Regions from separate parts of the Algoriphagus machipongonensis genome, predicted to be linked through region 3. Evidence: riboswitches for the same ligand, from Rfam matches in the RefSeq annotation. Region 3 holds a riboswitch; each other region holds the start of a gene.

Region 1 (3,281 bases), 530 kb from region 3:
TGGGCTTTAGATGGTGAACACCTAGTAACTATTCCTTCTGTCAGCAGTGTAGATGAATTAGGAACCTTGATTACATTTCCAGACTTTTCCATGATTGGTGACCCCTCATTCTGGGTTATTGCATTTACTTTGGCAGTCATTGGATCTATAGAAACTCTCTTGTGCATAGATGCTGCAGATAAAATGGATCCGCAGAAAAGGATCACCCCTCCTTCTCGGGAATTGGTGGCTCAGGGAATTGGTAATTCTTTCTCTGGACTTATTGGTGGGCTTCCTGTGACTGCAGTTATTGTGAGAAGTTCTGCAAATATTACCAGTGGTGCTAAAACCAAACTTTCAGCCATATTGCATGGAATACTTCTGATGGTATTGATACTGGCCATTCCAAATATTCTAAACAAAATCCCTTTAAGTTGCCTAGCAGCAGTCCTATTTGTGGTAGGATATAAACTTGCTAAACCATCCATATTTGTATCCATTTATGAAAAAGGTTGGGATCAGTTTATTCCTTTTATCGTCACTGTGATAGCGATTTTATTTACAGATCTGTTGATTGGAATCGGAATCGGAATGGCTTTTGGACTTTTCTTTGTAATCAAATCCAACTTCCATAAATCTGTTCGTATTACTGAAATGAATGGAAACTACCTTGTTCAGCTACAAAAAGACGTGAGTTTTCTAAATAAAGCGCCTTTAATGAATGCACTATCCAAAATACCTAATGGTAGCCAAGTGATCATCAATGGTGAGAAAGCAAGGTTTATTGACCATGATATTCAAGAAGTCTTGAATGACTTTATTGCCACCTCTTCCGATAAACAGATTAAAATTACCACAGAAGGATTTAACTATAAATTAACTGAAACTGTATGAAACCATACGATAAACTGCTTCTCCAAAATAAAGCTTGGTCCGAAGAAGTAAATGAATTAGACCCTTCATTTTTTAAAAAATTGTCACAGCAACAGAGCCCCAAGTTTCTTTGGATAGGCTGTGCGGATAGTCGAGTGCCTGCAAACCAAATAACAGGTACAGATCCTGGAGAGATATTTGTTCATCGAAACATAGCCAATATGGTGGTGCACACAGACCTAAATTTATTGAGTGTTCTTCAGTATGCTGTAGAAGTTTTAAAGGTTGAACATATCATTGTTTGTGGTCATTATGGATGTGGTGGAATTGCAGCAGCTTTAGGACATGATAATTTAGGTTTGATCAATAAGTGGCTCAGGAATATCAAAGAAGTCTATTATAAATACCAATCTGATATTGAAGCAATTGCTGACGAAAAGGGAAAAATAAATAAGCTGGTAGAATTTAATGTAATTGAACAATGTCAGGATTTAATTAAAACCTCTATCATTCAAAAAGCATGGAAGTCAAGAAAAGCTCCAACTATTTATGGTTGGGTTTATGGGTTAGATAATGGATTAGTTTCCGAGCTGGTACAAATTGAGCCAGACATTGAAAATGTAAACCCTATCTTTCGATATGATCAAGATCAGTTAGATCAAAGCTTCTAAAAAAAATAGCCCGAATTCATTATTTCATTTTGAAAATCCGATTTCGGGCTTTTTATTTGTGTCATCCTTCACTTTTTAAGTGCAAGGATTTATAAAGAAGAGGTGAGAGACAGGCTCTATGACCCTCTGGCAACCTGGAAAATCCAAGGTGCCAAATCCTGCCAGTTGAGATGGTCTTAACTGGGACTATAAATTCTTTGCAACATGAACACAGGATTTAAACCTCAACCTTTCCCGGCTAATATTCCAACAAGTGATAAATACTTGTTTCTTGCTCATTTCTTGAACAAGACAAAAATGCTATGCCTTCCTTATTTTAAATTATTCTTTCAAAAAGCGGGTATCCTCTACCCAATATCTTTTAACAATAAACTCTAAAACCATGTCAAATCTACACTTTGAAACTTTACAGTTACATGCAGGTCAAGAGCCTGATCCAGCGACCAATGCAAGAGCAGTTCCGATTTATCAAACAACTTCCTATGTATTTAATAGTGCTGAGCACGGAGCGAACTTATTTGGGCTGAAAGAATTCGGTAATATTTATACCCGAATTATGAACCCAACCACAGATGTCTTTGAAAAAAGGATTGCTGCCTTAGAAGGTGGTGTGGCTGCAGTAGCTACTGCGTCAGGGCAAGCAGCTCAATTTTTAGCTCTAAACAATATTCTGTCAGAAGGTGAGAATTTTGTATCTACATCCTTTTTATATGGCGGTACTTATAATCAGTTTAAAGTGGCATTTAAGCGAATAGGTATTGAAGCCAGATTTGCCAAAGGAAATGATGCTCCTGCATTTGAAGCATTGATTGATGACAAGACAAAGGCAATTTATTTGGAGACTATCGGTAATCCAGAGTTTAATATTCCTGATTTTGAGGCCATTGCTGCCTTAGCTAAAAAGCATGATATTCCTTTGGTGGTGGACAATACTTTTGGAGCTGGAGGATTCTTATTTCAGCCTATTGCCCATGGTGCTAATTTGGTAACCTCTTCAGCAACCAAATGGATTGGTGGCCATGGAACATCCATCGGAGGTATTATTGTGGATGCAGGTAATTTCAATTGGGGAAATGGGAAATTCCCTCAATTCTCAGAGCCATCTGAAGGATACCATGGATTGAATTTCTGGGAAGTTTTTGGAGAAAATAATCCTTTGGGAATGCCCAATGTAGCCTTTGCCATTAGAGCACGTGTGGAAGGATTAAGGGATTTTGGGCCTGCTATCTCCCCTTTCAATTCTTTCTTACTGCTACAAGGGATTGAAACTTTATCCTTGAGAGTACAAAAAACAGTAGACAATGCACTGGCTATTGCCAAATGGTTGGAAAGTCATTCTCAAGTCAAAAAAGTGAATTATCCAGGACTGACTTCCTCTCCATATCATGAACTGGCCAAGAAATACCTGAAAAATGGATTTGGTGGCGTTTTGAGTTTTGAAATAGATGGAGATAAAGAACAAGCCTCAGAATTTATCAATAGCCTAGAATTAGTATCTCATTTGGCCAATGTAGGTGATGCTAAAACGTTAATTATTCAGCCTTCTGCTACGACACACCAGCAACTTTCTGATGAGGAGCAAATAGCAGCAGGAGTTACCCCTACTCAGCTTCGTTTGTCTGTAGGTATCGAACATGTGGAAGATATCAAAGCAGACTTACAGCAAGCATTTGAAAAATTAAAATAATCAATGAATTTAAAGAGTCAGTTCGCCTCGATTACCATGTCTCAAGATCTGTTTCATTCTAATCTGCCTTT
Region 2 (3,281 bases), 1.7 Mb from region 3:
CTTATGAAAACACTAGAGATTATAGGGTTTAAAAGAGCAAATCTCGACAGTGCCACTCTAAACGAAATCAGAGATTCTGGCAATGTACCCTGTGTAGTTTACGGACCAGGCATTCCTGAGCAGATTCATTTCTATGCTCCGGCTATCTTGTTCAGAGATTTGATTTACACCCCTGAAGTTCACGTAGTAGAATTGAACATCGAAGGAACAATCGTAAAGGCTGTTTTGAAAGAAGCTCAATTCCACCCAGTAAGTGAAGTTCTTCTTCACGCTGACTTCATGGCTTTCACTAATGACAAGCCTATTAAATTTGAGATTCCTGTTAAAGTATCTGGAAGTTCTCCAGGACTTGCTAAAGGTGGTAAACTTGAATTTAAAACAAGATCTTTAAAAGTTAAAGGTTTAGCAGGTGATCTTCCAGATTACATTGAAGCTGACATTTCTAAGCTAGACTTAGGTAAGTCTTTCAAAGTTTCTGAATTGAAGGCAGAAGGTTTTGAAATCTTAACTAGCCCAAATGTTTCTTTGGTAACCATTGGTATCCCAAGAGCACTAAGAGGCAAAAAAGTAGAAGAGGAAGGCGAGGAAGCATAATCCTACCTAAATCAACATTACAAAATCCTGTCCCATTTACTGGGCAGGATTTTTTATTTTTACCCAAATAAACTCCACTCTTATGAAGTACCTCCTTGTCGGTTTAGGAAACATCGGACCTGAATATGAATTGACACGTCATAACATTGGCTTTTTAACAGTCGATAGGCTAGCTGAAAAAGAGAATTTAACTTGGAAAAGTGACCGCCTAGCTTTTAAAACTGAATACAAATTTAAGGGGAGATCTATTCACCTTATCAAACCTACCACTTACATGAACTTGAGTGGTAAAGCTGTGAATTACTGGATGAAAGAACTTCAGATTCCAAAAGAGAATATCCTCATTATCGTAGACGAGGTGGCATTGCCATTTGGGAAACTAAGAATGAAGCCCAAAGGTAGCGCAGCAGGTCATAATGGATTGAAAAATATAGAAGCACTTACTGGCGGACAAAATTACCCTCGATTAAGAATGGGAATAGGTGATGATTTCCCAAAAGGACGACAAGTAGATTACGTATTGGGCAAGTTTACTCAAGAAGAATTCGATCAATTGCCAGAAATCATGGACCAAGCAATAGACATGTCTTTGGCCTTTTGCACTATTGGCATCCAACATACCATGAATCAATTTAACAATTGACAACTTGTATTTGGAAATAAGATAAAGTCCAGCTTACTTTGTGGCACTTCAGGTAACTGATTTATAAAGAAGAGGCGAGAGATTAGGCTCACTGACCCTCTGGCAACCATCCACGATTTCGGGAAAGGTGCCAAGTCCTACCCACTGCGGGAACTATAAACAGGCTTTACAAAAACACCCCTTTTTAGTTCGAATAGACCGCTGTGGTTTGACTTTCTCAAACTGTATGAGCCTAATTGTATCAAATTATAATCCAGGCAATCGCTATGAGTAAGCATTTTGAAACCAACTCCATTCGGATCAACCCATCCAAGTCAAATCAAAAGGAACACTCCTCTCCACTTTACCTTACCTCTAGCTTTACCTTTGATTCAGCAGAGGAGGCCAGAGCGACGTTTGCAGATGAAATTGAAGGCAATATCTATTCAAGGTATGCAAACCCTAATTCAACTGACTTAATCGATAAAATCTGTGCTGCAGAAGGCACCGAAGCAGGAATTGCCACCGCCTCAGGTATGGCAGCTATGTTTGGTAGTATCGCTTCCTTACTTCAACAAGGCGACCATGTGCTTGCTGCCAGATCCCTATTTGGTTCCACTCACCAACTGTTGACCAGAGTATTTCCTAAATGGGGAATCACCTCAACCTATGGAGATATTTCAGATATTCATAATTGGGAAAAATTAGTACAACCCAATACCAAAATGCTTTTCATAGAAACTCCATCGAACCCTGGATTGGAAATCATTGACTTGGAATGGGCCGGAAATTTTGCAAAAGCGCATAATTTGATCTTAGTAGTAGACAATTGCTTTGCAACCCCCTACCTCCAGCAACCTGCCAAATGGGGGGCACACATCGTTACTCATAGCGCCACAAAATATATCGACGGACAAGGTAGAGTATTAGGAGGTTTGATTTTAGGAACCGAGGAATTGATGAAAGAGGTCCAGTTTTTCACTCGCCATACCGGGCCTGCAATTTCTCCGTTTAATGCCTGGATTTTATCCAAAAGCATGGAAACATTGGGAGTAAGAATGGATAGGCATTGTGAAAACGCCTTGAAAACCGCTACTTATTTTGAAGGAAACCAAGAGATAGATCAAGTTAAATATCCCTTTTTAAAATCTCACCCTCAATATGAGTTAGCCAAAAAACAAATGAAGCTTGGGGGAGGAATAATTACCTTAACATTAAAGGGTGGCCTAGAAAGAGCAAAGCGCTTTATAGATCAGTTGCAAATGATTTCTGTGACTGCAAACCTAGGAGATAGCCGAAGCATCGTCACTCACCCCGCTTCCACTACACATAGCAAGCTTTCAGAAGAAGAAAGAGCAAGAGTTGGGATTACGGATGGCCTGGTAAGACTATCCGTTGGACTGGAGCATATAGACGACATTATTGAGGATGTAGAAAAAGCGCTAAACAGATCGAAGTAAAAGAAAGCCCCTATCATATAAATGATAGGGGCTTTTTAATCCTAGTAGCTAAAGTGCTTTACCAAGTAGTGTCTTTCAGCTTAGGGAAAGCTCGTATAATATCACTCAAACTTATCTGACCGATCAAACTACCATCCCTTATCACAGGAAATCGCCTTATTTTTAATTCTAAAAATTTCTGAGCAGCATCGAAAATCGAAAGTTCAGGACCCAAGGTAATGACATCTACACTCATGTGATCCTTAACTTTTCCCGGAAACTTTGGAGTGTTAGTGTATTTCCCTTTGATAATTTCTTTCAAGCAATCTACCTCTGAGATAATCCCAACCAAGCTACCAGACTCATCCACTACAGGAGCGCCTGAAATTTTTCGTTTGGTGAGAACTTCCAAAACCATGTCGATTGTATCGTCCGGAAGAAAGGTCACCAGCTTAGTGCTCATATGATCTTTGACCAAAATTGGTGCTGCGGGAGACTTTTTTGGCTCAGCCATTCTTACTCCCTGAAAACTCTTAACCATAGCAAAAAAGATTATAGGTGAAAGAATAATTTACTGAAATAATATCATATATAAAAATAGAAGTCTTAAAATTTAAATTATTCGA
Region 3 (3,281 bases):
TCTTAATAGGAAAGATTCGCTAGAATAATCGGTTTAGCATTAATTTTGCCTGCAAGGAAGCTATTGTGCAGACAACCTTAATAACTGAGTAAATTCATGCCTCGTTTTTTTCGATTTTTCCTTTTCACCCTAATTCTCGGTTGGTCTTTTAGTGTCTCTGCACAGCAATTGGTGACAAAGAGGTCTTCCTTCTATGTCGTGGTAGGAACATCTGGTGCCAAGCTCAATCAATTTGACCAATTGCTGAAAGATCGTGGCCTGTCGGGATTAAGGAATAAATACAATACAATCGGCCTGGGATATCAAACTCGATACAATGATTTTGTGATCGGAATGGAGCTATATCATAACCGAGGTAGCAAAAGCGTTTTTGACGGTTATAACATAGGGTATAGAACTTCAAGGGCATTAGTGAATATTGGCTATTCATTTATAGAAGAGTCAAAATTTCAATTGATACATTATATGTCTATTGGAGCTGGGTTTTTGAATTTTCAGATGCTCCCTGAAAACCAATCCGGTAACTTGGATGAGTTTTTAGCTGAACCCGCTCAAGGCTTTATTCTTCGAAAGAAAAACATTCAAAAAGGAAGTCAATATTACGGCAACTTTTTGACGGAGACAGGTTTCCAATTAAGTTATGATTTTGACCTTCCGGGAAGGAAAGAAGCCTTAGAAGTATTATTAAAATTAGGATACTCATTTAGTCCATTTGAAGGTAAATGGAATATGAAAGACCTTTCATTTGATAATGCCCAAAGTGGTGCATTTATCAGACTTGGAGCAGGCTTAACGCTGCCGGATCGAAATTTCTTTTATAAAGATGGATCTATTGGATTTTACTTAATAAATGGAATTCATTTTACATCACCTACCAAGTTGAATGAAAAGCTTGCAGATGCTGGATTTAATGAACTAGACGGAAAGCCACATAATATTGGCTTGAAGATTCTTGGAGAAACAGGTTCATTACTCTATGGGGCTGAAGTATTTAATTTAGCAATGCATGGTGAAGCCAACACTTTAAGGGAGCAATCCCTCAATAGTCTTCGTGTTTATGGTAACATAGGAATGAAATTTTTCCAGTTCAAGAATTTTGGAATAGGTGGGGTTGTAGGACTAGGTTTTGGAAATATACGCTATACCAATACACTTAAAGAAAAGCCTGATTTTCCGGAATTATTTGAGCAAAGGAATTTTGACAGTTACATAAAGAGCAGTGGTTTGATGACCAAACCAGAAGTTTTTATTGAATATGGTTTGCCTATTGGAAAACGCAATTTGTTTGATATTGTATTCAACACCTCGTTTGGATATGAACTTCCTTTGGGGAATTACAAATTAGGAGATTTAAGCATGAGCAGCTACATGGCAGCACCTTATCTCAGTATAGGTGTGGGAGTAAGGCCATAAGTTGAGAATCTCTAAAAATATGTCCAAAACCCTATCAAAATTGCTGTAATCGACTGTTTTATTAGGAAAATGATAGTACCTTTGGTCAGCTTATCGAGAAAGACTGAGGGAAGGGCCCGACGACGTCTTAGCAACCTGTAACCAAGGTGCTAATTCCCATCCCGAATATTCGGGAATAGATGAGCGGATAAGTCTTTGTACTTTTTTCCGTGTTTTGCTCGATTAGCCCTTGAATATTAATCAATTATGCAAAACAGAACTGAACTCCTACTACAGCAAATTCAAAAAAGAATCCTGATTCTCGATGGTGCCATGGGTACTATGATTCAGCGATATAAGTTGACGGAGGAAGATTTTAGAACTCCTGAGTTGAAAAATTATGCGAAGGATCTAAAAGGAAATAATGATTTGCTGTCATTGAGTAAGCCAGAAATTATTAAAGCCATTCATAGGGAATATTTGGACGCAGGATCCGATATTATTGAAACTAATACGTTCTCTGCTACCACTATCGCCCAAGCTGATTATGGTTTGGAGCACTTAGCCTATGCAATCAATTTTGAATCCGCAAAGCTGGCAAGAGAAGTGGCAGAGGAATACTCAGCAAATAATCCAGATAAACCCCGATTTGTTGCAGGTGCAATAGGCCCGACCAATCGAACTGCTTCACTCTCGCCAGATGTAAATGACCCCGGCTATAGAGCAGTTACGTTTGACCAATTGGCAGAAGCTTATTCGGAGCAAGTAAGAGGGTTATTAGATGGTGGTTCTGATATATTATTGGTAGAAACAATTTTTGACACCTTGAATGCAAAAGCAGCTCTTTATGCCATTCAGGATGTTTTTGAGGAAAGAAATTTGCCACTTGATCCAAGGGAAGGAGGAATTCCAATCATGGTTTCAGGAACTATAACAGATGCCTCAGGGCGTACATTGTCAGGGCAAACCACTGAAGCATTTTTGATTTCAATTTCTCACGTTCCTTTGCTTTCTGTAGGCCTTAATTGTGCTTTGGGAGCTAAAGAACTTAGGCCATACCTTAAAGTTCTTGCACAGAAATCACCTTTTTATGTCAGTGCTTATCCGAATGCAGGGCTTCCCAATGAATTTGGGGCATACGATCAGGGAGCAGATGAAATGGCAGGTCAGGTCCGGGACTTTTTAAAAGAAGGGATGCTGAATATCTTAGGAGGATGCTGCGGCACCACTCCTGAACATATAGCAGCTTTGGCAAACCTTTCAGAAGGTTTTGCCCCTCGTAAATTAAATCAATTAGAAGTAGAAGAAACGTTGGATTGAGGTGATAGATAACAAACATTACATGAAACTATCTGGGCTGGAGCCTTTGGTAGTAACACCGGAAATCAATTTTGTAAATATTGGTGAGCGAACCAATATTACCGGGTCGAAAAAATTCGCAAGGTTAATCCTCAATGGGCAATACGACGACGCCTTGGATGTGGCATTGGATCAAGTCCGTGGTGGAGCACAAGTATTGGATGTCTGCATGGACGAAGGTATGCTGGATGGAGAAGCAGCCATGGTCAAATTTTTGAATTTGCTGGCTTCAGAACCTGAAATAAGCAGAATTCCAATCATGATCGATAGCTCGAAATGGGCGATCATCCTTGCAGGACTTAAATGTATCCAAGGCAAGGGGATTGTAAATTCTATTTCCTTAAAAAATGGGAAAGAGGAGTTTGTCAATCAGGCAAAGACCATTAAAAAGTTTGGTGCTGCTGTAGTAGTAATGGCTTTTGATGAAGATGGTCAGGCGGATACCTATGATAGAAGAATAGAGATTTGTGAGCGTAGTTATAGGGTGTTGGTCGATGAGGTGAAGTTTAATCCTCAGGATATCATTTTTG

Evidence for each region. A riboswitch is a leader RNA that binds a small molecule or an ion and turns the genes downstream of it on or off. The one in region 3 is predicted to bind S-adenosylmethionine.
Region 1: another riboswitch for S-adenosylmethionine. It lies ahead of ALPR1_RS11210 (O-acetylhomoserine aminocarboxypropyltransferase/cysteine synthase family protein); the one in region 3 lies ahead of ALPR1_RS13325 (homocysteine S-methyltransferase family protein).
Region 2: another riboswitch for S-adenosylmethionine. It lies ahead of ALPR1_RS06530 (trans-sulfuration enzyme family protein); the one in region 3 lies ahead of ALPR1_RS13325 (homocysteine S-methyltransferase family protein).

The regions. Positions count from the first base shown of each region.
Region 1 covers NZ_CM001023.1:2,657,532-2,660,812, reverse strand. The annotation lists gene ALPR1_RS11220 (SulP family inorganic anion transporter) at 1-873, shown strand, start outside; gene can (carbonate dehydratase) at 870-1,523, shown strand; SAM riboswitch class I at 1,610-1,718, shown strand; gene ALPR1_RS11210 (O-acetylhomoserine aminocarboxypropyltransferase/cysteine synthase family protein) at 1,906-3,210, shown strand; gene ALPR1_RS11205 (homoserine O-acetyltransferase family protein) at 3,214-3,281, shown strand, end outside.
Region 2 covers NZ_CM001023.1:1,516,026-1,519,306, reverse strand. The annotation lists gene ALPR1_RS06540 (50S ribosomal protein L25/general stress protein Ctc) at 4-594, shown strand; gene pth (aminoacyl-tRNA hydrolase) at 677-1,237, shown strand; SAM riboswitch class I at 1,296-1,399, shown strand; gene ALPR1_RS06530 (trans-sulfuration enzyme family protein) at 1,504-2,676, shown strand; gene ALPR1_RS06525 (CBS domain-containing protein) at 2,735-3,196, opposite strand.
Region 3 covers NZ_CM001023.1:3,183,411-3,186,691, reverse strand. The annotation lists gene ALPR1_RS20390 (response regulator) at 1-28, shown strand, start outside; gene ALPR1_RS13330 (hypothetical protein) at 97-1,413, shown strand; SAM riboswitch class I at 1,501-1,599, shown strand; gene ALPR1_RS13325 (homocysteine S-methyltransferase family protein) at 1,660-2,712, shown strand; gene metH (methionine synthase) at 2,735-3,281, shown strand, end outside.